2 regions of the Arthrobacter sp. UYP4 genome follow, and region 1 is predicted to be linked to the other one. Evidence: riboswitches for the same ligand, from Rfam matches in the RefSeq annotation. Region 1 holds a riboswitch; the other holds the start of a gene.
What was found. A riboswitch is a leader RNA that binds a small molecule or an ion and turns the genes downstream of it on or off. The one in region 1 is predicted to bind thiamine pyrophosphate.
Positions count from the first base shown of each region.

Region 2: linked by a shared signal. The riboswitch ahead of AC0Z9V_RS08430 (ECF transporter S component) and the one ahead of thiD (bifunctional hydroxymethylpyrimidine kinase/phosphomethylpyrimidine kinase) in region 1 are both predicted to bind thiamine pyrophosphate.

Region 1 covers NZ_JBXAVU010000001.1:142,051-156,577, forward strand. The annotation lists gene AC0Z9V_RS00585 (potassium channel family protein) at 1-489, opposite strand, end outside; gene AC0Z9V_RS00590 (APC family permease) at 592-2,568, shown strand; gene AC0Z9V_RS00595 (class I SAM-dependent RNA methyltransferase) at 2,578-3,939, shown strand; gene dxs (1-deoxy-D-xylulose-5-phosphate synthase) at 4,061-6,034, shown strand; gene AC0Z9V_RS00605 (Rne/Rng family ribonuclease) at 6,594-9,920, shown strand; TPP riboswitch at 10,023-10,133, shown strand; gene thiD (bifunctional hydroxymethylpyrimidine kinase/phosphomethylpyrimidine kinase) at 10,125-11,720, shown strand; gene rplU (50S ribosomal protein L21) at 11,940-12,248, shown strand; gene rpmA (50S ribosomal protein L27) at 12,305-12,565, shown strand; gene obgE (GTPase ObgE) at 12,684-14,267, shown strand; gene proB (glutamate 5-kinase) at 14,270-14,527, shown strand, end outside.
Region 2 covers NZ_JBXAVU010000001.1:1,796,576-1,811,102, forward strand. The annotation lists gene AC0Z9V_RS08420 (energy-coupling factor transporter transmembrane component T family protein) at 1-189, opposite strand, end outside; gene AC0Z9V_RS08425 (ABC transporter ATP-binding protein) at 186-1,676, opposite strand; gene AC0Z9V_RS08430 (ECF transporter S component) at 1,673-2,281, opposite strand; TPP riboswitch at 2,341-2,465, opposite strand; gene AC0Z9V_RS08435 (DUF4235 domain-containing protein) at 2,616-2,876, shown strand; gene AC0Z9V_RS08440 (FUSC family protein) at 2,933-4,060, opposite strand; gene AC0Z9V_RS08445 (amino acid permease) at 4,153-5,634, opposite strand; gene AC0Z9V_RS08450 (phosphatase PAP2 family protein) at 5,829-6,884, opposite strand; gene AC0Z9V_RS08455 (SRPBCC family protein) at 7,097-7,939, shown strand; gene AC0Z9V_RS08460 (4a-hydroxytetrahydrobiopterin dehydratase) at 8,077-8,724, shown strand; gene AC0Z9V_RS08465 (FAD-dependent monooxygenase) at 8,741-10,300, shown strand; gene AC0Z9V_RS08470 (UBP-type zinc finger domain-containing protein) at 10,297-10,638, shown strand; gene AC0Z9V_RS08475 (response regulator transcription factor) at 10,733-11,110, opposite strand; gene mnhG (monovalent cation/H(+) antiporter subunit G) at 11,288-11,692, opposite strand; gene AC0Z9V_RS08485 (MrpF/PhaF family protein) at 11,697-11,954, opposite strand; gene AC0Z9V_RS08490 (Na+/H+ antiporter subunit E) at 11,951-12,499, opposite strand; gene AC0Z9V_RS08495 (Na+/H+ antiporter subunit D) at 12,496-14,106, opposite strand; gene AC0Z9V_RS08500 (Na(+)/H(+) antiporter subunit C) at 14,103-14,527, opposite strand, start outside.

The DNA of each region.
Region 1 (14,527 bases):
GGACCGGCCCAGCCAGGCATCGCTCAACGCGAGCTCGGCGAGGATCAGCCGGCCGGAGGTCTCCCGGAAATCGCCGTTGATGGTCTGTTCCGGCAGGATGCGACGCAGCACCTGGTCGGCGCTCCAGCGCACCGCGGCGACCGTGGGGATCCCGAGCCGCTGGTAGATCTCGGCGCGCCCCGGGTCGTAGATACGGGCGACGACGTGGGGCACGTGGAACGTCTCCCTGGCGACCCGGGTCGCGAGGATGTTGGAGTTGTCGCCGCTCGAGACGGCGGCGAAGGCGTAGGCATCCTCGATCTCCGCGTACTTGAGGGTCTCCCGGTCGAACCCGACACCCGTGACCTTGCGCCCGCCGAAGGACGACCGCAGGCGGCGGAAGGCGCGGTCGTCCTGGTCGATGATCGCCACCGAGTGACCGGATTCGTCGAGCGTATGGGCGAGGCTGACGCCTACCCTGCCGCATCCCATGATCACAAAATGAGCCACCGGGGGCACCCCTGATTCTTGGTGTAGATCCTGCCGTTCCCTGCCGTACCAGCATCAAGCCTAGTGGCTTGGTCCCGGCGCCGACGCGCTAGTCTGTGGGCTGTGCTGACTTTTCTCGAGGCCGTCAAGCGGGTGCTGGTGGGCAAGCCCTTCGCCAGCGACAGGCTGAGGAACAGGAGCCTGCCGAAGCGCCTCGCCATGCCCGTCTTCTCGGCGAGTGCGCTGTCCTCGGTGGCCTACGCCCCGGACGAGATCCTGCTGACGCTCGCGCTCGCGGGTGTGGCGTCCGTGGCCGTCTCGCCGTGGGTCGGCCTCGCCGTCATCGCCGTCCTGCTCGTCGTCGTCGCCTCCTACCGCCAGGCGGTGCACGCATATCCCTCGGGCGGCGGCGACTACGAGATCGCCAAGCGGAACATCGGACCCCGCGCCGGCACCACCGTGGCGTCCGCGCTGATGATCGACTACCTGCTCACCGTGGCCGTGTCGGTCTCCGCCGCAGCACAGTACGTCGTCTCCCTCGCGCCCGGCCTCGAGGGTGGACGCGTGGTCCTCGCCGTCGTCGGCGTCGCGGTGCTCGTGCTGCTGAACCTGCGGGGCATCACGCGCGGTATCCGCGCCCGCGCCGTCATCACCTACGCCTTCCTCGCCGGGATCCTCGCGCTGTGTGCCACCGGCATCGGCCAGGCGGTCACGGGGACGCTCGCGCAGGCGCCCAGCGCGCGGTTCGAGATCGTCCCGGACGCCGCCCTCGACGCCGGCCTCGTGGGGCTGGCCGGCGCGCTCCTGATCCTCCGGGCGTTCTCCGCAGGTGCTGCGGCCCTCACGGGCCTCGAAGGGCCGGGTGCCAACGTGCCGCGCTTCGAGGCCCCGCACAGCCGCAACGCGGCGACGACGCTCGTGATCCTCGGCGTCGTCGCCTCGGGGATGCTCGCCGGCGTCCTCTACCTCGCGAACGCCACCCGCGTGCACGTGGTCCAGGACCCGCAGGCCCAGCTGCTGCTCGACGGCGCGCCCGTCCCGGACGACTACATCCAGGCGCCCGTGGTCAGCCAGCTGGCGAGGACCGTCTTCGACGCCGGGTCTCCCGCCTTCTACGCGGTCGTGGCGGCGACCGCCCTGATCCTGCTCCTCGCGGCCCACGCCGCCTTCAACGCATTCCCCGTCCTCGCGTCCATCCTCGCGACGGACGGCTACCTGCCGCGCCAGCTGCGCACCCGCGGGGACAGGCTGACGTTCAGCAACGGGATCCTCGCCCTCGGGCTGGGGGCCATCGTCCTGATCCTCGTGTTCCGGGCCGACGTCACGGCGCTGGTGCAGCTGTACATCGTGGGGGTGTTCGTCTCCTTCACGGGTGGCCAGCTGGGCCTCATCCGGCACTGGAACAGGACCCTCCGCAGCACGGTGGGCAAGCAGGAGCGGTGGAGGATCCACAAGTCCCGTGCCATCAACTCCCTCGGCTTCGGGCTCACCGCCGCGGTCCTCGCCGTCATCCTCGTCACCAAGTTCGAGTACGGCGCATGGATCGCGGTGCTCGCCATGGCGATCCTGTTCGCGGTGATGCGCAGCATCAAGAAGCACTACGACGCCGTCGCCGAGGAACTCGCGATCGACGACGCGGTCCGCCTGCGGGCCCTGCCCTCACGCGTGCACGCCGTGATCCTCGTCTCACACGTCCGGAAGCCGGTGCTGCGCGCCCTCGCCTTCGCCCGGGCGTCGCGTCCGTCGCGCCTGGATGCCATCACGGTCGACGTCGATCCCGAGCAGACCCGCCGAACCCTCGCCGACTGGGAGAAGTACGAGATCCCGGTGCCGATCACAGTCCTCGCCTCGCCCTACCGGGACACCATCACACCGATCCTCGAGTACATCAGGACGATGCGCCGGGACTCGCCCCGCGACCTGATCGTGGTCTACATCCCCGAGTACGTGGTGGGAAAGTGGTGGGAGCAGCTGGTCCACAACCAGACCGCCCTCCGCATCAAGGCACGGCTGCACTTCGTGCCCGGCGTGATGGTCGCCAGCGTGCCGTGGCAGCTCGCGTCCTCCGACGCGGCCCAGATCTACCAGGACCTGAAGTAGGAAGACACCATGACCGACGCCGTACCAGCCGCCGACCCCACCGAGAACCTGGACCGGGCAGCAGGCTCCGCCGCCGGCACGTCCGAGCTGACCATCGAACGGCCCGCCCACGGCGGGCACTTCGTGGCCCGGCACGAAGGCCGCGTGGTCTTCGTCCGCCACGCCCTGCCGGAGGAAGTGGTCCGCGTGCGGTTCACCGACACCGACGAGGCCGCGAGCTTCTGGCGGGCGGATGTCGTCGAGGTGATCGAGCCCTCCCCGCACCGCGTGACCCATCCCTGGCCCCTGGCGGACGCCCTCACGGCCGCCGCGAAGGGACGCTCCGCCGTCGGTGGCGCCGAATTCGGCCATATCGCCCTCGACGAGCAGCGCCGGCTCAAGGGTGCCATCGTCGAGGAGCAGCTGGTCCGCCTCGCGAAGACCGACCGGGCGGTGACGGTCGAGGCAGCGCCGGGGGAGGCACCCGACGGCCTGGCCTGGCGCACGCGCGCGGCTTTCGCCGTGGATTCGGCCGGCCGTCTCGCCATGCACCTGCACCGTTCCCACGGCGTCGTCCCCGTCCGGGAGATGCCGCTGGCCGTCGCGGCCGTCAACGACCTGCGGCTGTGGGCGCTGGACCTCAGCGGCATCGCGAGGGTGGACGTCGCCGTCCCGTCGGGCGGGGGTGAGCCGCTCGTGCTGCTCGTCCCCGCGGCGGGCACGTCCCCGCGGCGCGTCGCCTCGGTGGCCTCGTCCGTCCACGGCGCCTCCGTGGGCGTCCTCGATCCCGCGTCGGGGCAGGTCGAGCGGCTGAAGGGGAGGACGTGGCTGCAGGAGAGCGTCCTCGGCATCGACTACCGGATCACGGGAGCCGGTTTCTGGCAGATCCACCGGGGTGCTCCCGAGGCGCTCGTGTCCGCGGTGCTCGACGGGCTGCAGCCGGCGCCGGGTGAACGCATCGCCGACCTCTACGCTGGCGCGGGTCTGTTCACCGTGCCACTCGCCCGCGCCGTCGGGCCGGAGGGTTCGGTGCTGTCGGTCGAGGGTGCGCCCGGGACGAGCCGCGATGCGCGGCGCAACCTGCACGGCCAGGACCACGTGTCGATCGTGCAGGGGCGGGTGGACGCCGTGCTCGGCCGCTGGAGCGAACCGCTCGACGCCGTCCTGCTCGACCCGCCGCGGGCGGGGGCCGGCAGGAAGGTGGTCCGGCAGATCGTGCAGGCCCGCCCGCGCGTCGTCGGCTACGTGTCCTGCGACCCGGCGTCGTTCGCCCGCGACCTCGGCTACTTCCTCGCCGCGGGCTGGTCGCTCGACTCCCTGCGCGTCTTCGACCTCTACCCGCACACGCACCACATGGAATCCTTCGCGCGGCTCCTGCCGCCACCGGCCTGACGACGGAGGGCTCGGGCGAGCCGGGCGGACGATCGAGGCACCCCGCCGGACACCCGGACGTTAGAGTTAAGGTCAATCGAGGGCGATCCCTCGCCACGCCGAACGAACCGAGGAGGCGCCGATGGGACTCTTGGAGACGATCCACGGCCCACAGGACCTGAGCAAGCTCAGCGACACGCAACTGTCAGCGCTCGCCGAGGAGATCCGTACCTTTTTGGTCAGCAACGTCTCGCGGACCGGAGGACACCTGGGGCCCAACCTCGGGGTCGTCGAGCTGACCCTCGGCATCCACCGCGTCTTCGACTCACCGCGGGACAGCATCATCTTCGACACCGGCCACCAGTCCTACGTGCACAAGCTCGTGACCGGGCGGCAGGATTTCAGCACCCTGCGCCAGCAGGGCGGCCTGTCCGGTTACCCGTCGCGCGCGGAGTCCGTGCACGACGTCGTCGAGAGCTCCCATGCCTCGTCCTCGCTCTCCTGGGCCGACGGCATCTCCCGGGCCCGGGTCCTCAACGGCGAGGGCGACCGCTACGCCGTCGTCCTCGTGGGCGACGGTGCGCTCACCGGCGGCATGGCCTGGGAGGCGATCAACAACATCGCCGCGGACAAGCGGCGCAGGGTCGTGATCGTCGTCAACGACAACGGCCGTTCCTACGCGCCCACGATCGGCGGTGTGGCCGACTATCTCGCCTCGCTGCGTCCCACCCTCGATTCCGTGCGCACCCACCGCGTCTACGAGCGCACCCTCGACTGGGTGAAGACCCGCATGCAGAACGGCGGCACGGTCGGCGCGTTCAGCTACAAGAGCCTCCACGCCATGAAGAAGGGCATCAAGGACTGGTGGGCACCCCAGGGCCTGTTCGAGGACCTCGGCATGAAGTACGTCGGCCCCGTGGACGGCCACGACCAGGCCGCCGTCGAACAGGCACTGCACCTCGCGAAGAACTACGAGGGGCCCGTGATCGTGCACGCCATCACGGAGAAGGGCCACGGGTACGCCCCGGCCCGGGCCCACGAGGCCGACCAGTTCCACGCCGTCGGCATCATCGACCCCGAGACGGGCGAACCGGTGGACGCCGCGGGCCAGCAGTCCTGGACCTCGGTCTTCGCGAACGAGATCGCCGACATCGCCGACGAGCGGCCGGACATCGTCGGCATCACCGGCGCCATGCTCATCCCCGTCGGACTGCACCGTTTCGCCGCCCGGCACCCGGACCGCGTGTTCGACGTCGGCATCGCCGAGCAGCACGCCGTGGCCAGCGCGGCCGGGATGGCCTTCGGCGGCCTGCACCCTGTCATCGCCCTCTACGCGACCTTCCTGAACCGCGCGTTCGACCAGCTCCTGATGGACGTGGCCCTGCATCGGGCCGGGGTGACGATCGTCCTGGACCGCTCGGGCGTCACGGGGCCCGACGGCGCGAGCCATCACGGGATGTGGGATCTCGCCCTGCTCCAGGCCGTCCCGGGCCTGCACCTCGCCGCCCCCCGCGATGCCACGCGGCTGCGCGAGGAACTGCGCGAGGCCGTCGCCATCTCGGACGCCCCGAGCGTGGTCCGCTACTCGAAGGGATCCGTCGGCGCGGAGGTGGAGGCGATCGAACGCCTGCACGACGGCGTCGACGTGCTGTCCCGCCGGCCCGCCGGCTCCCGCGCCAACGACGTCCTGATCGTCAGCGTCGGGGCCATGAGCGAGCTCGCGCTCGACGTGTCGAACAGGCTCGGCGCGCAGGGCATCAGCTCCACCATGATCGATCCCCGCTGGCTCCTGCCGGTGCGCCGCTCGGTGATCGACCTCGCAGCCGAGCACCGCATCGTGATCGTCATCGAGGACGGTGTCCGTGCGGGTGGCGTGGGATCGAGGATCCGCCAGGAGATGCGGTCCGCGGGCGTGGACACCGCGCTCAACGAGGTGGGACTCCCCGTCGAGTTCCTCGACCACGGCTCCCGGAACCAGGTCCTCGAGCGCGTCGGCCTCACCGCCCAGCAGATCACGCACGACGTCGTCGCGCAGGTCCTGGGTACGAAGGTGCCGGTCGCGAGGCCGCTCGCCGACGACGCATCGCCGGTCACAGGGCAGTTCCCGAAGCACTGATCCCTGCGGGAAGCGGTGGATCGCCGCTTCCCGCAGCACGCCACCGCCCGAACCCCGCGGGGGAGGCATCCGCGAACGCGACGACGGCGGACACGGCCGGCATCCGACGACGGCGGACGCCGATGAACGGCCCCGGAACGCCGAACCGCTCGCCCGGAGCACGATGGACCGGCTCCTGTCCGCGAGTGCAGCCCGCACTATCGGTCCCTTTCCGGAACCGGTGTGAGACAATGGCGATGGCTGGTGGGGGAACCACATTCCCACGCCGGTCCGGTGACAGGCTTCCGTTCCGTGAGCGATGCTTCCGTCCTATCGACTCCGCCCCATCGGCGGACGTAGGCGGAATCCGCTGGCGGGACCCACCGTCCACACGGGCGGCTGAGTTGGAAAAGCGCCACTGGCCTCCGAGTGATTCCGCACCCCCATGACGGTGTGACCTCGGACGGCATGACAACGACTTCCGGTCAGCCGCCGGGCGAAGGGCCCGCGGCCGGCCGACATACCGCCCTGGAGGGCGCTGGAATGTGGACGGTGCCGCAGGGGTTTGGAGCGAGCACGCATGGATCAGTCAGAGCAGCAGGGAAACGAACAGGCAGTGACGGAAGCACCCGCTACCGCGCCGGAATCCCAGGAGCAGGCCGCACCGGCGAGGGCGCCGCGGAAGCGCCGCACCGCGAGTGCCCCCGAGGGAGCACCACCCAAGGCACCGGAGGCGTCCCCCGAGGAGGAAGCCGCCGCCCCCGTCCGCAAGCGGGCCACCCGGGCGCGCAAGCCCGTCGTGGTGACGGACGAGACCGAGGCGGACGCCGTGGCCGTACCCGCCGGCGACGGAGCAGCATCGCCGGCCTCCGACGCCCCTGCAGCGACGGCCACCGCTCGGGCCCCCCGCACCCGCCGACGCGCCGCGACCGCTGAAGCCGGCCCAGCCCGTCCCGTCGAGCAGCCCGCAGCCGATGCTGCACCCGCCGCGTCACCCGCGCCCGCAGCCGACGCCGCAACCGCTGCCTCACCCGTCGACGCGCCCGACGCAGTCGGAGCGGACGCCGCCTCGATTCCCGCCGTTCCGGCCGAGGAGAAGCCCGCACGGGCGCGCCGTACCTCGACGAGGACGCGCAGCCGCAGGGCGTCGGAGCCCGCGCAGTCGGACGACGCCGCAGTGGCGGAACCCGTAGCAGACGGCACTCCCGCAGCAGCCGACACTCCCGCAGGGCGCCCGGACGCCGCCTCGGAGTCCCGGCAGTCCGCGCAGCCCCAGGACGGAGCCGCGCAGGGCGACATCACGCAGGTCGATGCCGGCCAGGAGGACACGCCGTCGGACGAGAACCGGTTCGATCCCTTCGCGGTCCCCGAGTCGCCGCTGTCGCTGCTGTTCCACGCACCGGATCTCAGCACCGTCACCGTGCCGTCCGTGAAGGTGGCGCCGCCGCAGGAGGACACGGACGAGGAGGAGTCGGACGAGTCCGGTCGTCGCTCGCGTCGCAGCCGTCGGAGTCGCACGCGCAGCCGCAGCGATGCCGGCCAGGCCGACGCCGGAACCGACGACGGCCAGACAGAGGGTCCTGAGGACACCAACGGACGGTCCCCGGCGAACGGCCCCGAGGAGGGCGCGGGCGTCACGTCGCGCCGTCGTCGTCGTCGCCGCCGTGGAGACCAGGACCTCGAGCTGACCGGCGGCGAGGACGACGATCCGCCCAACACCGTCACGCGCGTGCGGGCTCCCCGCCAGTCCAGCGAGCCCGTCTCGGACCGTGTGACCAGCGTCCGCGGCTCCACCCGGCTGGAGGCCAAGAAGCAGCGCCGCCGCGAGTCCCGTGACACGGGCCGCCGCCGCCAGGTCATCACCGAGGCCGAGTTCCTCGCCCGCCGCGAATCCGTGGACCGCCAGATGATCGTCCGCCAGCGCGATGACAGGATCCAGATCGGCGTCCTCGAGGACGGCATCCTCGCGGAGCACTTCGTGTCCAGGACGCAGCAGGACTCGCTGATCGGCAACGTGTACGTCGGCAAGGTGCAGAACGTGCTGCCGAGCATGGAGGCGGCGTTCGTCGACATCGGACGCGGCCGCAACGCCGTCCTGTACGCCGGAGAGGTCAACTGGGACGCGGCCGGCCTCGACGGCCAGCCGCGCCGCATCGAACTCGCGCTGAAGTCGGGCGATCCCGTCCTCGTGCAGGTCACGAAGGACCCGGTGGGCCACAAGGGTGCGAGGCTCACGAGCCAGATCTCCCTGCCCGGCCGATACCTCGTGTACGTGCCCGGCGGCTCCATGACCGGTATCTCCCGCAAGCTGCCCGACGTCGAGCGCAACCGCCTCAAGCGGATCCTCAAGGACCGCCTGCCCGAGAACGCCGGCGTGATCGTCCGGACGGCGGCGGAGGGTGCCAGCGAGGAGGAGCTGACGCACGACATCAACCGCCTCCGTGCCCAGTGGGAGGAGATCGAGCGCAAGGCCGGCTCGACCAAGACCCTGGCGCCCGAACTCCTCTACGGCGAGCCCGACCTCACCATCAAGGTGGTCCGCGACGTCTTCAACGAGGACTTCTCCAAGCTCGTCGTCTCCGGCGAGGAGGCCTGGGACACCATCGAGGCCTACGTCATGTACGTGGCGCCGGACCTCGTCGGCAGGCTCGAGAAGTGGACGGGCGACGAGGACATCTTCGCCGCCTCGCGCATCGACGAGCAGATCTCGAAGGCCCTGGAGCGCAAGGTGTTCCTGCCGTCGGGCGGCTCGCTCGTGATCGACCGCACCGAGGCCATGACCGTGGTCGACGTCAACACGGGCAAGTTCACCGGCAGCGGCGGCAACCTCGAGGAGACCGTCACGAAGAATAACCTCGAGGCGGCCGAGGAGGTCGTGCGCCAGCTGCGGCTCCGCGACATCGGCGGGATCATCGTGATCGACTTCATCGACATGGTGCTCGAGGCGAACCGCGACCTCGTGCTGCGCCGTCTCGTCGAATGCCTCGGCCGTGACAGGACCAAGCACCAGGTCGCCGAGGTGACCTCGCTGGGGCTCGTCCAGATGACGCGCAAGCGCATGGGCACGGGCCTGCTCGAGGTCTTCGGCGAGGACTGCGAGCACTGTGCGGGCCGCGGCGTCGTCACCCACATGGAGCCCGTGGAGCACCGCCGTTCCGTGCCTGCGCCCGACAACCAGCAGCAGCTGCGCCAGGACAAGCCGTCCCGGAGCGAGCGCAAGCGCAACCGGGGACGCGGCAACCAGCAGGACGAGGGCATCGCACTGCCCCCGGCCCCCGTGGCCGAGACCCCTGACCGCGCGGCGAAGGCCGAAGCGGCCCGGGCCGCGCTCGCCAGCATCGCGGCCGCCACGCACCACGCCCACGAGGAGCACGCGGAGCAGGCCCCTGCCGACGCCGACGTCCAGGTCACGGAAGCCGTGCTGACGATCAACGGCGAGACGGTGACACTGCCACGGGCGGAGAGCCGTCGGCCGGCCGTCGAGGAGGCCCAGGAGGCGCCCGCGACGCGCCTGACGCTGGACAGCCTGAGCGAGGCCTTCAACCGCCGGCCCGCCGATGTGGACGTCCCGGCCGTCGACGTCGCGCCCGTTGGCGACGGCGCCGCGGCAGACGGCGACCGCGAGGAGGCCGCCGAGGTCCGGGCGGTCCCCGCGACCAGCGCCGCACCTCCCGTCGTCGTTCCCGCGCCCGAGGCGCCGGCGCGCCGGTCCCGGCCGCGACGCCGGGTCGCCCGCAGCGCGCAGGGTGCTGCGGACACCACGATCGAGACCCAGGGTGCCGAGACCGCCGCCGAGCCCTCCGGGACGCGGCACGTCGCGAAGGCCGGGCCGATCGCGCGGAAGCCGGAGCTATCCGGTGCGGAGCCGCTGATCTTCGGCGTCGGCGTGCCGGCGTCGGAGCTGTAGCAGCTCCACGCACGACGGATCGGCAGGCACGCGAAGGCCGGAGTCCCCAGGGGCTCCGGCCTTCGCGTGTCCCGTCCATGGGCGCCCGGCTGCTATAGGCTGGTCGGTGACACGGGGTGCCCTGCCGGATGCAGGGCTGAGATCACACCCGTCGAACCTGATCTAGTGGGCCTCGCGCCCGTGCCTAGCGGAGGGATGTCAGTCATGGACACTGCCCGAACAGCGTGCGATCCGATCTCCGGGATCCCCAACATCCTGAGCATCGCCGGCTCGGATCCGAGCGGCGGCGCCGGGATCCAGGCGGACATCAAGAGCATCAGCGCCACGGGCGGGTACGCGATGGCCGTGGTGACCGCCCTGACGGCGCAGAACACCCGCGGCGTGACCGCGGTGCACATCCCGCCCACGGATTTCCTCCGGCAGCAACTCGACGCCATCGCCGAGGACGTGCGCATCGACGCCGTGAAGATCGGGATGCTCGGTTCCGCCGCCGTGGCGCGCTGCGTCGGCGCATGGCTCGACCACGCCCGCCCGCCGGTCGTCGTGCTCGATCCGGTCATGGTCGCCACCAGCGGTGCGCGGCTGCTCGACGACGACGCGGTACGCGCCGTCGTCGACCTCGCCCGGCGTGCGTCGCTGGTGACCCCGAACATCGCGGAGCTCGCCGTCCTCGTCGGAGCGGACCCTGCCGCCTCCTGGTCCGCAGCACTCGAGCAGGGGAGGGTCCTCGCGGTCCGGCTCGGCACCCGGGTGCTGGTGAAGGGCGGGCACCTGCCCGGCGAACGATGCCCGGACGCCCTCGTCCCCGCCCCGCAGGACGCAACGGGCGGCCCGGACACCGTGGTCCTCGACGGCTGCCGGGTGCCGACCGAGAACACGCACGGTACGGGCTGCTCGCTGTCGTCCGCGATCGCCACGCGGGTCGCCGTGACCGGCGACTGGCCCACGGCGGTGCGGGAGGCGAAGTCCTGGCTCGAAGGGGCACTGCAGGGCGCCGACCTGCTGGACGTGGGAGCAGGCAGCGGACCGGTGCACCACTTCCACGCCGGACCTGATCCTCGCGCGCACCAGCGCTTCACGGAGCTCGCCTGGCGCGACATCGGGGAACTGCGCAGGAACCTCCTGGAGCTGCCCTTCCTCACCGCGCTGACGGAGGGGGACCTTCCCGCGACCGACTTCGCCTACTACCTGCAGCAGGACGCGCTGTACCTCCGCGACTACTCCGCCGTCCTGGCCCGTGCCGCCGCCATGGCGCCGGCCGAGGACGAGCAGCTGTTCTGGCTGACCGCGGCGACGTCGTGCCTGCAGACCGAGGCGGAGCTGCACCGGACCTGGCTGTCGGGGAAGACCGGCATCCGGGCAGGGGAGGGCGATGCGGGTCCCGTCACCCGCGCCTACTGCGACCACCTCCGGGCCGTCGCCGGGCGGGGATCGTACGCGGAACTCGTCGCCGCCGTCCTGCCGTGCTTCTGGCTCTACGCAGCGGTCGGCGACCACGTGCAGGAGAGGGTGCAGGAGAGACCGCAGGGAGGACCCGGAGGCCACGGCCCGTCCGGCACGCATCCCTACGCCGCATGGATTGCGACCTACGCCGACCCCGGCTTCGCGGAGGCCACCGCGCGCGCCAAGCAGATCGCCGACGGCGCGCACCGACGGGCGTCCCCGGTCGAACGCACGGCGATGCTTGCGGCGTTCCGCTGGTCCGCCGCCTATGAACGGGACTTCTTCGACGCCCCGAGGGCCCGCGCTGCCGCGCGCCGAGCGCCCGCTGATTTGCGGGAGGGCGCTGTACTGGCGTAATCTGAACCCTCGGTGCACTTGCCTGTCAACCGGCATGTCCGGCGGCAACTGCGCAGGATTCGCAGACTGGGATGTCCAGCAGACACGAGCGGCCTCCGGGCGGCGACGTCGAAGGCACCAGTGCGGGTCCCGCACGACGAGCAACCCCAGGATTGCCGCCGAGGCGCACCCAGGTTTTTTCATCAGAAGTCAAGATTGTCGAGAGAAGTGAGTTCCCAAGTGGTGTACGCGATTGTCCGCGCAGGCGGCCGCCAAGAAAAGGTTTCTGTAGGAGACCTCGTTACCCTTGACCGCGTCACCGGTCAGGCAGGAAGCACGTTCAAGCTTCCCGCCCTCCTTCTGGTAGACGGCGCCAAGATCACCTCCGCAGCGGAGGACCTCGCGAAGGTCACCGTCACTGCCGAGATCGTCGAGAATCTTCGTGGACCGAAGATTGTCATCCAGAAGTTCAAGAACAAGACCGGCTACAAGAAGCGCCAGGGTCACCGTTCGGAACTGACCCGCGTCAAAATCACAGGCATCGCGTAGTCCCTTCGGGCTACCGATCGGTCACGTAGACACTTCAGCGAAGGCAGGCATAACTCATGGCACATAAGAAGGGCGCAAGCTCCACTCGCAACGGCCGCGACTCGAACGCACAGTTCCTCGGCGTCAAGCGCTTCGGCGGCCAGGTCGTCAAGGCCGGCGAGATCATCGTCCGCCAGCGCGGCACCCACTTCCACCCGGGCGCCAATGTCGGCCGCGGCGGCGACGACACCCTGTTCGCACTCGAGGCAGGTGCCGTGGAATTCGGTACCCGTCGTGGACGCAAGGTCGTCAACATCGTGGGCGCGGCAGCAGAGTAGTCTCTGCCAGCACACGGTGCACCAAGCATTCGGGTGGGGTGAGCCTCTATGGCTCGCCCCACCTTCTTTTAAGCCGACCCGACTCGGCACAGTGAAGCATTTGTAGAAGGAGACCGACGTGGCGAGTTTCGTTGACCGCGTAGTCCTGCACGTATCCGGAGGCACCGGCGGCCACGGCTGCGTCTCTGTCCACCGCGAGAAGTTCAAGCCCCTCGGCGGGCCCGACGGCGGTAACGGCGGCGACGGCGGCAACGTCATCCTCCGCGTCGACCACCAGACCACCACGCTCCTCGACTACCACCACGCCCCCCACCGGCATGCCACGAACGGCGGCAACGGGATGGGTGACTGGCGCGGCGGCAAGAACGGGGAGACCCTCGTGCTGCCGGTGCCGGACGGCACCGTGGTCAAGTCGAAGGACGGCGAGGTCCTCGCCGACCTCGTCGGTGAAGGCACCGAGTTCGTCGCGGCGGCCGGCGGCCAGGGCGGCCTCGGCAATGCCGCGCTGTCCTCGCAGAAGCGCAAGGCCCCGGGGTTCGCGCTGCTCGGCATCCCCGGTGACGAGCGGGATGTCGTCCTCGAGCTCAAGTCCATCGCGGACATCGCCCTCGTAGGCTTCCCCTCCGCCGGAAAGTCCAGCCTGATCGCCGCGATGTCGGCGGCCCGCCCGAAGATCGCCGACTACCCCTTCACCACGCTCGTGCCGAACCTGGGCGTCGTCGAAGCGGGTTCCACGCGCTTCACCATCGCGGACGTCCCCGGCCTGATCGAGGGTGCGAGCGAGGGCAAGGGCCTCGGCCACCACTTCCTGCGCCACGTGGAGCGCTGCGCCGCCCTCGTGCACGTGCTGGACTGCGCCGCCCTCGAGACGGACCGCGATCCGCTGAAGGACCTCGGCATCATCGAGCGTGAGCTCGAGAAGTACTCGGTGGACATGAGCTACGCAGGGCCCGACGGCGACGTCGTCCCCCTCAACGAGCGCCCGCGCCTCGTCGCCCTCAACAAGGTGGACGTGCCGGACGGACGGGACATGGCGGACTTCGTCCGTCCCGAGCTCGAGGAGCGCGGCTATCGCGTCTTCGAGGTGTCCGCGTCGAGCCACGAGGGACTGCGCCAGCTCGGGTTCGCCATGGCGGAGATCGTCGAGAACGCGCGCAGGACCGTTGCCGCCGCACCTCCGAAGGTCGCGCCGCCCGTGCTGCGCCCCCGAGGCGTCAACGCCGCACCGTTCCGGATCCGCCTCGAGGAGAAGGACGCCCTTCCCCTCTTCCGCGTGCTCGGCGAGAAGCCCGAACGCTGGGTCAAGCAGACCGACTTCACCAACGACGAGGCCGTCGGCTACCTCGCGGACCGCCTGGCCAAGGTCGGTGTCGAGGAGGAGCTGTTCAAGGTCGGCGCCAAGCCCGGCGACACCGTGGTGATCGGCGAGGGCGACGGCGTCGTCTTCGACTGGGAGCCCACGATGATGGGCGGCGCCGAGCTGCTCGCCGGACCGCGCGGTTCCGACCTGCGCCTGGCCGAGTACGTCCGGCCGACGCGCGAGCAGAAGCGTGAGGAGTACCAGGAGCGCAAGGAGGCGAAGGCTGCCGCCCGGGCCGATCTCGAGGCGGACCGCAAGGCCGGCATCTGGACCGAATCGGTGCAGAAGCGGACGCGGCCTGCCCCTGCGCCGCAGGAAGCGGACGGCGAGTCCGAGGGCTAGCCGTGGGCCTGGACACGTCACTGCATCCGCTGGCCTCCCGGGCGGGACTACCGTCCGCGCGGAGGATCGTCGTCAAGGTCGGTTCGTCGTCCCTGACGTCCGTCTCGGGCGGCATCTCCGGCGAGGCACTCGTGGGCCTCGCCGATGTCCTCGCCGCGCGGCGCACCGCGGGGACCGAGGTGATCCTCGTGTCCTCCGGTGCGATCGCGGCAGGTCTGGCGCCGCTGGGTCTCGCCCGGCGTCCCGCGCAGCTGTCCACG
Region 2 (14,527 bases), 1.7 Mb from region 1:
GCCCCACGCACTGATGCCCAGCAGCGGCATCAGCGCGAGCTCGCAGGCCAGGACCACGGCGGCACTGACCCAGTCGATGCTCGCCATGAGGGCGAGCGTGATGACCGCGGCGGCGAACAGCTTGGACACGGGGTTGGCGCGCAGGAGCGTCTTCCCGGTCAGCACCGGGGTCAGGTGATCGGTGCTCATCGGGCCACCAGCCGTCCCGCCCCGTCGGCGATGTGCAGGGTCCTGCCGCCGAGGGCGGCGATGAAATCGGCGTCGTGCGTGACGGAGACGACGGCCACGCCGTCGTCGATCAGCTCGCGCAGCAGGGTGACGAGTTCGGCCCAGGTCCCGGCGTCCTGGCCGAAGGTGGGCTCGTCGAGGATCAGGAGGCGCGGGGCCGTGGCGAGCATCGTCGCGACCGACAGCCGCCGCTTCTCGCCGCCGGAGAGCGTGAACGGATTGGCCTTCAGCAGATGGGTGAGGCGGAGGCGCTCGGCCAGCTCGGTGATCCGCCGCGGATCGGCGGTCCCGCTGACGCGTCGCGGCCCGAACTCCAGTTCCTCGCCCACGGACGCCGTGAGGAACTGGTGCTCGGGCTCCTGGAAGACCGTGCCGATCCGCTGCACGAGCTGGGCCGACCGCCAGCGGAACGGGTCGCTGCCCGCCGCTCCGGCGAGCGGAGGCGCGGCGTCCACCCGGCCGGCGCGCGGCCGGAGCAGGCCGCCGAGCGTGAGCGCCGCCGTCGACTTCCCGGCGCCGTTCGGCCCGGTGATGCCCAGTGCTTCCGCCTCGTGCACCCGGAGGTCGAGGTCCTCGACGGCCGCGGGGCCCCGCTTGGTCCTGGCCACCGTGAGGGAGCGCGCCGACAGCAGCGGGCCGCCACCGGCGCCGGGTACGGGCCCTCCCAGGGGCGGCCGCCGGCCCGGGACCCAGACGCCGGCGCGTGCCAGCCCGGCACGCGTGGCCTCGTGCCCCAGGATGTCCGCGGGGGAACCGTCGGCGAGGACGCCTCCCCCGGCGTCGAGCACGATCACGCGGTCCACCACATCGGCCCAGACCGCCACGCGGTGCTCGACGACGACGAGCGTGGCACCGGTGCGCTCCAGGACGCGGACGACGGCGTCCCGCACCTCGAGGACGCCGTCGGGGTCGAGGTTCGCGGTGGGTTCGTCGAGCAGGAGCAGCCCGGGCTCCATCGCGAGGACGGACGCGAGCGCGAGGCGCTGCTTCTGCCCCCCGGACAGCGCGGTGGTGGGGTGGTCGAGCGGGAGGTCGAGGCCGACGTCGTCGAGCGCCCTGCCGACGCGCTGCCAGATCTCCTCGCGGGGCACGGCGAGGTTCTCGGCGGCGAAGGCCACCTCGTCGCCGACGCGGGCGAGCACCACCTGCGTCTCGGGGTCCTGGAGCACCAGCCCAGCCCTCCCCCGCGCCGCGGCCGGGGGGACGCCGTCGAGCAGGAGTCCGCCCTCCTGTTCGCCCTCGTCCTGCGCGCCGAGCACCCCGGCGAGTCCGTGCAGCACGGTCGACTTGCCCGCCCCGGACGCCCCGAGGAGCAGCACGCGCTCTCCCGGCCCGATGTCGAGGTCGAGGTGGCGTGCCGCGAAGGCCTTCCGGCCCGCGTGGCGCCAGCCCCAGCCGCGGGCGCTGACCTGCACGGCCCCCGCGGCCGGTGGGTGTGCTGCCGTCACACGTCCGCCGAGCGGCCCGCGGCGAAGGAGGACAGCGCACCCGTCCTCGCGAGGCCCCGCATGGCCAGCCACGAGAGCAGGCCCGCGATGACGACGCCGGAGATGGCCGCGAACACGGTGTAGAGGAGCTTGAACTCGAAGGTCCAGAGCGCGTTGTAGAGGATGTTCTCGCTGATCGCGAGGGCGAGGCCCGCGCCGAGGCCGGCCAGCAACGCGACCGGCAGGTTCCACTTCCGGTACAGGAAGAGCAGGAAGACCAGTTCGGCGCCGGCTCCCTGGATCGCTCCGGAGACGAGGACGCCCACGCCCCACTGCGTGCCGATCAGGGCGGACACAGCCGCCGCGAGCATCTCGCAGTAGAGGGCGGCACCGGGCTTGCGGATGATCAGTCCCCCGAGGACGCCGGCGATCAGCCAGCCCCCGGAGTAGAGGCCCGCCAGGGGCGGGAAACCGGCCGTCAGCAGGCTGATGCCGGAGTATCCCGCGGACCAGGCGAAGAACAGGACGCCGACGGCGACGGCGATGACCGAGGCCACCACGATGTCGACGACGCGCCACTGGCGGGTGCGCCCGGAGGTGGTCTTGAGGGCGGTGGATGATGCCATGGTGAATCCTCCTGAGGTACAGGAGGGGATAGTGCCGGGGCCGCCGGAGCAGCGCCGTGCACTCTGAGAACTCGACTCCCTTCGCCGGTACTAGCCGGATCAGGTTCGAGGGTCTGCGGCGGTCCGCACTCTCAGCGCCCGTCCCCGCAGCATGCTGCGGATCGGCGCTCCCCTGTCGCTTGTTGGTTGAGCGCTACCGATCCTACACCGGTGGACCGCGACGCCGGGCTCGGCCCCGCACCTCCGGAACCGCTTGCGGGCCGGATCGTCCCTGCGGCGGGGTACGCACCGCCGCTAGGCTAGGCGCAGGAGTATCGGACAAGAAGGAGAGACCATGAACGTACTGTTCAAGCTGCTCGGCGCAGGAATGAGTGTCGGCGCCGGCTATGTGGGGACCAAGCTCGTCGACTTCCTCTGGGAGAGGATCACGGGCGAAGCGCCGCCGAAGAGCAAGGACGGCCTGGAGAACACGCTGCGCTCGGCCCTCGTCTTCGCGATCATCTCGGGTGCGGTCAGCACCACCATCCAGGTGCTGACGAACCGTTCCACGCAGAAGGCCATCGACCGGTTCGCGAAGAGCCGCGACCTGACCTGAGCAGCCCCGTGGGGATCGAGGGGCACCCTCCGGGGTGCCCCTCGTCGTTCCCGGGTTCAGTCGGCCCCGTCGGTCCGCTGCTCCTGTGCGACCGTCTGCAGAATGCGGTGCAGGTTCATGCCGATCGCGGCCGCAGCACCGAAGGGGACCTCCTTCGACGAGGTCTCGTACGCGCTGATCTCGAGGTCCTTCAGGCTCCGCTCGGCGACCTGCAGCGCCTCGGCGTCGAGGTCCTCCACCGTCCACAGGTCCAGGACGTCGCCGACGGCGGTGAACGCCTGCTGCAGGGGCGGCCGGACCGCGGCGGGCAGGGGGTGCTCACGGGAGGTCCCATGGAGCGCGTCCTGCAGCATGTTGGTGATGTTCAGCGTGTGGATCGCCACGGTCTCGAGGACCTCGACGTGCCGGTGGTCGCGGCGGGCGTCGTGCGGGTGGAAGCGCCGCCGGAGATTGCCCTTCCTGCTCTCGTCCGCGAACTGCAGGGCCTCGCGGGCATTCCGTGCCGTGGCGGTGAGGTCGTCCCGCCGTTCGGGCCAGCGCGGGTCGTCCGCCGGCCAGTCCTCCTGCAGGGCCTCGCCCATCTCCTGGAGCTGACGTGCAGCCGTCCTGCGGAGCCGGCTCATCTGCCCCACCGCGTCGTTCAGGTTGAGCGGCGGCAGGATCAGCGCGCTGACGGCGACGCCCACGCCCACGCCCACGACGGTCTGCACGAAGTAGCCCAGCGAGTACCCCAGGTTCTCGTTGCCGATGACCAGGACGAACAGCCCGGCGGACGCGATCCCCGAGCCGCCGCCCGCAGTCCTCTTCAGGGGGCCGGCGAGAAGCACGCCCGCTCCGACGACGAAGGCGATCGTCAGCCAGTTGGGGTCTCCCGCCCAGACCGCGATGTGAGCCAGGACGATCCCGATCGTGAGTCCGGCGACCGTCTGCAGACCTGACTTGAGCGTTCCCGCGACCGTCGGGTACATCGCCAGCAGGGCGCCCAGCGGAGCATAGTACGGATACCGGGAGGCCTCTCCCGGGATGGCGAGCGCGAAGGTCCAGGCAAGGGCAGCCGCGAGGGCGGCCTTGCCCGCGAGGAGGAGGTGGGGATCGACCACGGCGGCGCGCAGCCGCTCCTTCAGGTCGTCGTCGAGACGGGCTGCGAGGACGCCACGGCCGCGGAGGATCCTGTTCTTGGCCATCCCAGCAGTATGACATCCCCCCTTGTGCACACCCCGGGACGACGAAGGACCGCCCCCTGCGGGACGGTCCTCACGTATTGGATGGAGCGGGACTAGCGGGCTGCAGCGGCGGAGCGCTCGGACCGCAGTGTCGCCTTGTGCTCCTCGATGCGGGCCTGCTGCAGCGGTGTCCTGCGGTTCAGGTACCAGGCAGCACCCAGCAGGATGAACCACAGCGGTGTCACGACCAGGGCCAGCCGGGTGTCCTCGGCTTGTGCCAGCGCGAAGAGCATGAACAGGAAGAAGGCCAGGACCACGTACGGCATGAAGGCCGAACCCGGCATCTTGAACGTCGAGCGCTCGTGCAGTTCGGGCCGGCGGCGCCGGAACGCCAGGTAGCTGAGCAGGATCATGGACCACACGAACATGGTCAGCACCGAGGCCACCGAGGTGACGACGGTGAAGGCGCCGATCACGGAGTCGCCCGAGTACAGCAGGATCAGGCCGGCGAGCAGGAAGATGCAGGAGAACAGCAGCGCGTTCTGCGGCACCTTGCGTGGGCTGAGCTTCCCGAAGGACGTCGGGGCGTTGCCGTCCTGCGCGAGGCCGTAGACCATGCGCGAGGTCGAGTAGATGCCCGAGTTGGCGCTGGATGCCGCCGAGGTGAGCACCACGAGGTTGACGACGACGGCGGCGACCCCGAGGCCCGCCAGGGTGAACATGCCGATGAACGGGCTGTTCGCTGCATCGATGGTCCGCCAGGGGTTGACCGCCATGATCACCGTGAGGGCTCCCACGTAGAAGAGCAGTACACGGATGGGGATGGAGTTCACGGCACGGGGCAGCGTCTTCTCGGGGTCCTTGGTCTCCGCGGCGGCGGTGCCGACCAGCTCGATACCGGCGAAGGCGAAGATGGCGATCTGGAAGCCGAGGATGAAGCCGAAGAGTCCGTGCGGGAACATGCCGCCGTCGTTCCAGATGTTCGCGAGGTCCGCGACCGAGCCGCCCGGTGAGGTGAAGCGGGTGGCGATCATGACGATGCCGGTCCCGATCAGCGCGAGGATCGCCACGACCTTGATGATCGCGAACCAGAACTCGGCCTCACCGAAGGCCTTCACGGTGGGCAGGTTCAGGAGCAGGAGCACCACGGGCGTGGCCAGTGCCGGAATCCAGAGCGGGGTGCCGGGGGCGAGGATGTCGACGTAGCCGGCGATGGCGACGATGTCGGCGACACCCGTGACCACCCAGAAGAACCAGTAGGACCAGCCGGTGAAGAAACCGGCCCACGGGCCCAGGAGGTCACCGGCGAAATCGCTGAAGGACTTGTACTCGAGGTTCGAGAGCAGGATCTCGCCCATGGCGCGCATGACGAAGAACAGCATGAAGCCGATGATCATGTACACGAAGATGACCGAGGGCCCGGCGAGGGAGATGGTCTTGCCGGAGCCCATGAAGAGGCCCGTGCCGATGGCACCACCGATGGCCAGCAGCTGGATGTGGCGGTTGCTCAGCGCCCGGGTGAGGTGGGGCGGCCGGCTGGAGTCTCCAGCGGCGTGCTGGGTGGAGGGCGGCGCCGAGGATGCGGAGTTCTGCATGGGGTGGATGTTCCTTCCGCGGCCGCGGGCATGCAGGGATGCCGCGGCGATCGCGTGGGTGGAGGACTGGGACTGACATAAAACCCTGAACCGTGCGGAACCGGGAGTCAAATTCCGGCCTCCCGCGGAGGGTCCGTCCTGCGGCCGGCCGCACGCCCGAGGGGTGCTTCGAGGCCGCGAGCGCGACGGAGGCCTCAGGCGGGTACCTTCGTCTCCTCGACGACCGGGAGGTCGCGGAGGAGCCTGCGCGGTCGGGTCGCCTGCCACGCCAGCCACGTCGCGACCGCGCCCAGGGCGAAGCCGGCGATCACGTCGACGAGGTAGTGCCACCCGAAGTAGACGGTGGCGAGGGCGGTGAGCAGGAGGTACGTCCAGAGGATCGCCCGCAGGACGACCGGCAGGCGGATCAGATGCGCCACCAGGGCCGCGGTGAAGACCACGGAGACGTGGAGTGAGGCGAAGGCCGCGATGCCGTGGACCGACTGCGTGGCGTGCGGATCGGCGAGGACGCGCACCCGGCTCCGGTACAGGGATTCCCCGAGATCCGTGACGGCCGTGCGGGGCAGGTCCGTGAAGTGGGTCCGCTCGACGAAGATCGGGCCGAGGGAGGGAATCGCGTAGTAGCTCGCCGCACCGAGGATCCAGTTGAACGACAGCGCGGCGACGTACCACGCGCCCTGCGACAGCTGCCGGGACCAGACGAGGGCCGCAGCGACGGACATCGGGACGAAGATCAGATAGGACACGTACACACTCGACAGGACATGTGCGCTGACCCCGGTCCCGAGGATCTGCTGCAGCACGTCGCCCGGGTGGTGCCCGCCCGTGAGCCACCGGTCGCTCGCCTGCAGGAGGGGATCCGCCACCCGATCGCGGACGAACGGCAGGAAGCTTTTCATGTTCCGGTACGAGACGTACGCGAGGTAGAACGTGAGCAGCCCCATGGCTGTCACCACGAGCCGTGACACGGGCCAGCGGCGATGGAACTCGATCGCCGCGACTCGATGGATGGTGCGGACGGAAGGCCGCCTCAGCAGCGTCCGTGGGGCGACGTCGGCGAGGACCATCAGCGCCAGGATCGCGGGGAGGCGGACATAGCTGGGACCCAGGAAGCCGTCCGGGTCGCGCAGGGGCAGTCCGAAGCCCACGGCCGTCCCGATGGTGAGGACGGTGAAGGAGGCCGCAACGGCGAACGGGACGCGAAAGAGCCCGGACGGGACCGACGCCGACGTCGAGGGTTTCAGCATCATCAGATAGTACTAGCTTCCCACAGCGCCGATCGTTGCGATTCTCGCTGATTGCATGATCCCGTCCGACGCGTGCGACCAGCGCGACGCCGGCTGCTCTCCAGCCCCCGGGCCTCGCCAATCCGCGGGCTCTGACGTTACGCTAAGCGTGCTTATGAATTGGGATGGGCAGTCATCCCTGTCTGTCATGTCACGGACCAACCGAAGGAGATGCCATGAGCACGAAGGTCGAAAAGCGGATTCTCGTCAACGTACCCCTCAGCGTGGCCTACAACCAGTGGACTCAGTTCGAGGAGTTCCCCCACTTCATGGGCGGCGTCAGATCCGTCACGCAGCTCGACGAGGAGCGCCTGAACTGGGTGGTGGAGATCGGCGGGATCCGCCGGCAGTGGGAAGCGAGGATCCTCGAGCAGGTGCCGGACGCCAGGGTGTCGTGGGCCGCGACCGAGGGCGCGACGAATGCCGGTTCGGTGTCGTTCGAGGACGTCGGGGGCGGGCAGACCCAGGTCCACCTGGTGCTCGAGTACGAGCCCGAGGGCCTGGTCGAGAAGATCGGCGACAAGCTCAACGTCGTGGAGAACCAGGCCGAGGGCGACCTGGAACGGTTCAAGGCGTTCATCGAGGACGAAGGCTATGCCACCGGAGCCTGGCGCGGATCGGTGGGCTCCGGCACGGTTGCCGGAGAGCCCGGTGTGGAGGCTGCCGCCGCGTCCCGTGGTGACAGCGGCAAGGCCGGGATCTCCGGCAAGGTCGCAGCCGGTATCGGCCTGGCAGCTGCCGCAGCGGCCGCCGGTGTCGCCGCCGGGAAGAAGAGCCAGGCACCGACCGGGGACACCACGCCCGATGCCACCATCACGCCCGCGGACGGCGGCGCCGCGGAGGTGTACACCGGCGCGGACGACGGCCTCTCGCCCCACGGCGCGGAGACGCTCGTTCCGGTCGACGAGGGCGTCTCCACCGAGGGGTCGGGAACAGGAGCCGGTGAGCCCGGCAGGACCGCCGACGTCCTGGACGATCCGCTCCTCGACAAGAACCGGACGACGGGCGGGGCACTCTAGGTACCCGATCGGCAGGTACCCGATCGACACCGGGCCCGGTGCCCGGTCGGACCGCTGCCGGATGCCTCCCGAAGGTGTCCGGCAGGGGTCCGGGACCTTCTCTTCCCCTCCCCGCGCGCCCGCGACATACTGGCGGCATGACCATCCTCAGCACGCAGGAGATCCTCGACGCCGGCCTCGATGACTGGCGGAAGCTGCCGCAGGCCCTGCACGCCCGGTTCCTGACCGGGGACTTCACCACCGGCCTGGCCTTCGTCTCGGGGGTCGGTGAACTGGCGGAGGCGGCCGGCCATCATCCGGACATCGCCCTGGCCTACCCCCATGTCGATCTGACACTCGTCAGCCACGACGCCTCCGGCGTGACGGGACGCGATGTCGACCTCGCCCGGCGGATCAGCGACCTGGCGGGACGGCGGGGCATCAGTGCCGATCCTGCAGCGCCCACCGTCGTCGAACTCGCCCTCGACACCGCCGACCCGGCGGCCATCGGCCCGTTCTGGGCCGCCCTGCTGACCGGCGATGCACACGCCGTGGCCGGGGACGACGTCGTCGACCCGACCGGGCGCGTGCCCCTGCTCTGGTTCCAGCACACCGGGGCGCACGAGACACCGCGGCAGCGCTTCCACCTCGACGTCTGGGTACCGCACGACGCGGCGGAAGCACGTATCGCCGCAGCGGTCGCCGCCGGGGGCACCGTGGTCGACGACGCCGCAGCGCCGTCGTTCACCGTCCTGGCCGATGCAGAGGGCAACCGGGCCTGCGTCTGCACGACGCTCGACCGCTGAACCGGCGGTCCGGGCGATGACCACGGCGGAGGACGGGACCGGCCGGGAGGCCGTGGACGTCCTCGTGGTCGGCGCGGGCCCCACCGGCCTGATGCTGGCGAACTGGCTGGTGACGCTGGGCCTCGACGTCGCGCTGCTCGACGGCAAGGACGGCCCCACGCGGGAGTCCAGGGCCCTGGGCGTCCATTCGCGGTCCATGGAGATCTACGACCAGCTCGGCGTCGTCGACCGCGTGCTCGCGGAGGCCGTCCGTGCCGCATCCCTGCGGCAGGGTTTCGAGCGCCGATCGTTCGCGCCCATCCCGCTGACAGGGCTGGGGCGCGGACTCACGCCCTACCCCGGGATGTACATCCTGGAGCAGAGCGCCAACGAGCGCATCCTCGCCGACAACCTCGGCGCGATCGGAGGGTCCGTCCGGTGGAGGCACCGGGTCTCGTCGCTGCAGCAGGTGGACGGCGGCGTCCTCGCCGTCGTCGACGGGCCCGGCGGCTCCTCGCCCCTCCGGGCGCGCTTCGCCGTCGGGTGCGACGGGGCGTCGTCGACCGTCCGCACCTCGACCGGTACGGCGTTCGAGGGCACCACCAGCAGGCAGACCTTCTACCTCGTGGATGCGCTCGGCGTCAGCGGACTCGCCCCCGCCTCCGTCAACATCCGCCAGGGTGCCGCCGAGTTCCTCCTCGCCTTCCCCATGCGGTCGCACGGCGGCAGGAACGGCCAGCGGCTCATCGGAGTCGCCGGCGACGACGCCGCCGCCATCACCGAGGCCTTCGCCCGGCGGCGGATGGCGGAGACGTTCGGGGTCACCTACGAGGACTCCCGCTGGTTCTCCACCTACCGCGTCCACCACAGGATCGCCGCGCGCTTCCGCATCGGCGCCGTGCTCCTCGCCGGCGATGCGGCCCACGTCCATTCCCCTGTCGGCGCGCAGGGCATGAACACGGGACTGCAGGACGCCCACAACCTCGCCTTCAAGCTCGACGACGTCATCTCCGGGCGCGCGCCCGCCACGCTCCTCGACCGCTACGAGACCGAGCGCCGGCCCGTGGCCGTGCGTCTCCTGAAGACCACGGACCTCGTGTTCCGCGGCGTCACGTCCCGCTCGGCAGCGGTGGGGCTCGTGCGGAGGTACGCACCGCGGATCGTCCTGCCCCTCGGCGTGGCACTCCTCCCCCGCCTGCCGGTCGGACGGCGCCTCGCGGGCTACCTCGGCCAGATCCGCATCCACTACCGGATGGACGGAGGGAACCGGCCCGGACGACGGGACGCCGTCGTGGGGCGGCGCCTGCACTGGACCGGGTCGAACTTCGATGCGCTGCGCACCGCTGCCTGGCAGCTGCATCTGTACGCGCCGGACGACACCGCGGTACGGCGGGCGCGCGCCGCCGCGGAGGACCTCGACCTGCCCCTCCACGTCTTCCCCACGGTCGGGGCGACCCCGCTCCGGCCCGGCATGCTCTACCTCGTGCGTCCGGACGGATTCGTGGCCGCGGCAGCGCGTCCGGACGACGCCGCCGGGGCCTTCGGCGCACCCGGCGGCTTTCCCCCGGCACGACCCCACGACAGGAGACGGCCATGACGGACGCCATCGACACCGGCGCACACCCCTCGGGTACCGGCTGCAAGGAATGCGGGGACTCGGGCGGCTGGTGGGTCCACCTCCGCCGCTGCGCCGCCTGCGGGCATGTGGGCTGCTGTGACAGCTCACCCGGCCGGCACGCCTCCGCGCATGCCGCCGACACCCTGCATCCGGTGGTCATGTCCTTCGAACCGGGTGAGGACTGGTTCTGGGACTACCGCGTCCAGGAGTTCGTCGAGGGCCGCCCGCTCGCCGCGCCGACCAGCCACCCCTCGGACCAGCCGGTGCCCGGACCGGCAGGGCGTGTGCCCGAGGACTGGCGGGCCCGCATGTCCTGACATCCTGCGGGAGCGGGACGCAGCCGTGGTCGACCGACGTCCCGGCGGGGGGGGGTCCTCCGCCGAAGCCCCGACGCGGGCCCGGGACGTCCGGTCAGGCGGCGCTCGCCCGGGGGAAGACACCGTCGAGGTACGCGCCGAGGAGCCGTGGGCTGAAGGGCTTGGCCATGAAGTGGTTCGACCCTGCGGCCAGGCACTGCTCCTCCGTGAGCTGTGGCGGCCGCGCGGAGATCGTGAGGATGTGGGCGTCCGACCCGACCCTGAGGTGGGCGCAGACATCGATGCCGTCCGAGTCCGGGAGGTTCAGATCGAGTGTGACGAGCTGCGGGTCGACGGTCTCCACGAGGCGCTCCCCCTCGGCGCCGGTCACGGCCTCGTGCACCGTGAAACCCCGTGAGGACAGGACGATCACGAGGAGCTGGCGGATGTCGGCGTCGTCCTCGATGACCACGGCGTTCCGCTGCTCGTCCATTCCACCACCCTGCACTGTCGTGTCGACCCGTCGATATGAAGCAACCTTACCTTCCGGTACCGAAGCATCGCCACCGGGCGGCGCTCCGGGCGCCGTAGGTATCGGTCCGGGGCCTCCGGGTGCCGGAGGTATCGGTCCGGCGGGACGACCGGACACCGGGCAGCCCGTCCCGGCTGCTCAGGAAGCGTCGTCGTCCCGTTCGACGGGTGCGTCCGGTGAGCGGCGGGACCCGGGGTGCGCCCGGTCCCCCGCAGCATGCGCCACGACGTCGTCGAGCTCGTCGAGCGTGAGGAGGTCGCGCCGGAGGTGCCGCGTGCGGTAGCCCGCCCGGCCGACCATGTGCGCGGACACCGGGCTCGTGAGCAGCTGGAACACCCAGCACAGCACGAGGAGCGGGACCAGGGCCCAGCTCCCGGAGTCGACCGCGAGCGCCAGCAGGAAGAGCAGGAGACCGAGGACCTGCGGCTTGGTGGCTGCGTGCATCCGCGAGAGCAGGTCCGGGAAGCGCACGAGGCCGATTCCCGCGGCCAGGGACATGAGGGCTCCGCCGATCAGGAGGACGGACACGACGACGTCGACCATGGCGCTACTTCCTGTCCGTGACGAACCGCGCCACCGTGACGGACCCGATGAACCCGATCAGCGAGACCGCGACGAGCAGGACCAGGTTGTCGAGATGCTGGTTCACCACCATGTTCAGCACCAACGCCGCGCCGATGATCGCGACGATGACGTCGAGGGCGAGGACCCGGTCGAGGATCGACGGACCGCGGACCGCCCGGTACACGGCCAGGACGGCCGCGACGGAGAGTATTCCGCCGACAACATATATGACCGCCGTCATCGCCGTGCCTCCTCGGACCGGAGCGCGGCGAGATCGGCCCGGCTCCCCATGATGCGGATGAGCCATGCCTCCGTCGCGAGGACCTCGGCACGCACCGCCTCCGCATGCTGTTCCGTCTCGACGTCGAGGCAGTGCAGGTAGAGCGTCGAGGTGGAGCGGTCCACCTCGAGGACGAGGGACCCGGGGATGAGCGAGATCGCGTGACCGGTCGCCGTGACGAGGAAGTCCGAGTGGCTCCGGAGCTCCACGGCCACGACCGCATTCCGGAGGGACGGCCCCTTGCTGATGGCGAGCCAGAACACCTGCACGCTCGCGAACACGAGCTGGAGGAGGAACCGGCCGATGAACGGCAGGAGCCAGAGCACGTTGAAGCGGCCCGTCAGCTCCACCGGGGGCAGGTAGAAGAAGTTGACGATCCCGTACGCGATGATCGCCCCGAAGACGAGGTTCCCGGGACCGAAGTCCTGCCAGAGCGCCCCCCAGACGAGGACGAGCCAGACGACGAGCGGGAGCTCGGTGATGAGGGGGATGCGCTGGCGGCTCATCCGTCCGCCCCCGGCCCGAGGACGGCCTCGATGTAGGGTGTGCGCTCGAGCATCTCGGAGGCCGCGTCGTCGCTGAGCGTGAACAGCGGCCCTGCCAGGAACGTGAGGGCGAGCCCGAGTGCCACGAGCCCGATCGTGGGACCGGTCATGGTGCCCGGGAGCAGCGTCACGGGGTCCTTGCCCGCGAACCGTCCCGTGTCCTCGCCCGTCACATGGCGGGAGGTACCCACGCTGGAGCCGTCGGCCTTGCTGGCGAGCAGGATCGGATCCGGGTCCTCCGCGTCGGCCGGGCTGCGCCAGAACGCCCTGTTCCAGACCCGCGCCATGACCAGGAGCGTCAGCAGGCTGGTGAGCACTCCGCCGGCCACCAGCACGTACGCCAGGGGGGTCCCGAGGGCCACTCCCGCCTGGATGAGTCCGAGCTTGCCGAGGAAACCGGAGAACGGCGGGATGCCGGCGAGGTTCATGGCCGGGAGGAAGAAGAGGATCCCGAGGAGCGGTGACAGCTTCGCCAGCCCGCCGAGCCGGTCCATGTTGGCCGTCCCGCCCCGGCGCTCGATCAGGCCCGTGACGAGGAAGAGGCTCGTCTGCACCGTGATGTGGTGCGCCACGTAGTAGACCGCCGCTCCGAGGCCCACCCGCGTCGAGATGGCGAGCCCGAAGACCATGTACCCGATATGGCTGACGAGCGTGAAGGACAGGAGCCTCTTGATCTCCGCCTGGGCCAGCGCTCCGAGGATCCCCACCACCATGGTCAGCAGCGCGACCACCATCAGGAGGGAGTTGATGCGGTCGCCCGGGAAGAGCAGGGTCTCGACGCGGACCATGGCATAGACGCCCACCTTGGTCAGCAGGCCGGCGAACACGGCGGTCACGGGTGCCGGCGCGGTGGGGTAGGAGTCCGGGAGCCAGAAGGAGAGCGGGAAGACCGCGGCCTTGATGCCGAACGCCACGAGCAGCATGAGGTGGAGCACCATCTGCGTCGCCGGGTCCACGGCCTCCAGTTTCACGGCGAGGTCCGCCATGGTGATCGTGCCGGTCGCCCCGTAGATCATCGCGATGGCGATCAGGAAGAGCATCGATGACACCACGCTGACGACGACGTACGTCACCCCGGCGCGGATGCGCGGCGCCGTGCCGCCCAGGGTCATCAGGACGTAACTCGCGGTGAGGAGGATCTCGAACCCCACGTACAGGTTGAAGAGGTCACCGGTGAGGAACGCGTTGGACACCCCGGCCACGAGGATCAGGTAGGTGGGGTGGAAGATCGACACCGGTCCGTCCTCGTCGCCGTCGGACATCCCCTGGCCCGTGGCGTAGATGAGCACCGAGAGACTGACGGCGGACGACACCACGAGCATCAGGGCGGAGAACTGGTCCACCACGAGCACGATGCCGAAGGGTGGCTCCCACCCGCCGAGCCTCACCGCATGCGTCCCCTCCGAGGGCGCGGCGAGGAGCATCACGACCTCGATGAACAGGGTGACGCTGAGCGTCGTGATGCTCACGGCCCGCTGACCGCGGGAGTGACGGATGAGGATGAAGGTGACCGCCGCTCCGAGGAACGGCAGGACGACGGCGAGGGGCGCGAGGTCGGCGGCGATCATCGGCGGACCCCGGCCGTCGGCCCGTCGGGCCCGGGCCCGCCGTCGGGCACGGTCGCGGAGCCCTCGTCGTCGGAGAATTCGGAAGTATCGGCAGCGATGTCGGCGTCGTCCTCGTAGTCGTAGCTGTCCTGGTCCGCGACGCGGCGATCCTCGGGATCGTCCTGGACGCTGTCCTCGCGACCCAGCACCCACGAGCGGTAGATGATGCCCAGCATGAAGGCCGTCACGGCGAAGGTGATGACGATCGCCGTCAGGATCAGCGCCTGCGGCAGGCTGTCCGTATACCCCTCGGCCGGTGTCCCCGCGACGTAGAGCGGGGACTTCCCGCCGCCTCCGCTCATCGCGAGGATCAGGATGTTGGCCCCGTTGCCCATCAGGATCAGGCCCAGGAGCACGCGGGTCAGGCTCCGTTCGAGCAGCA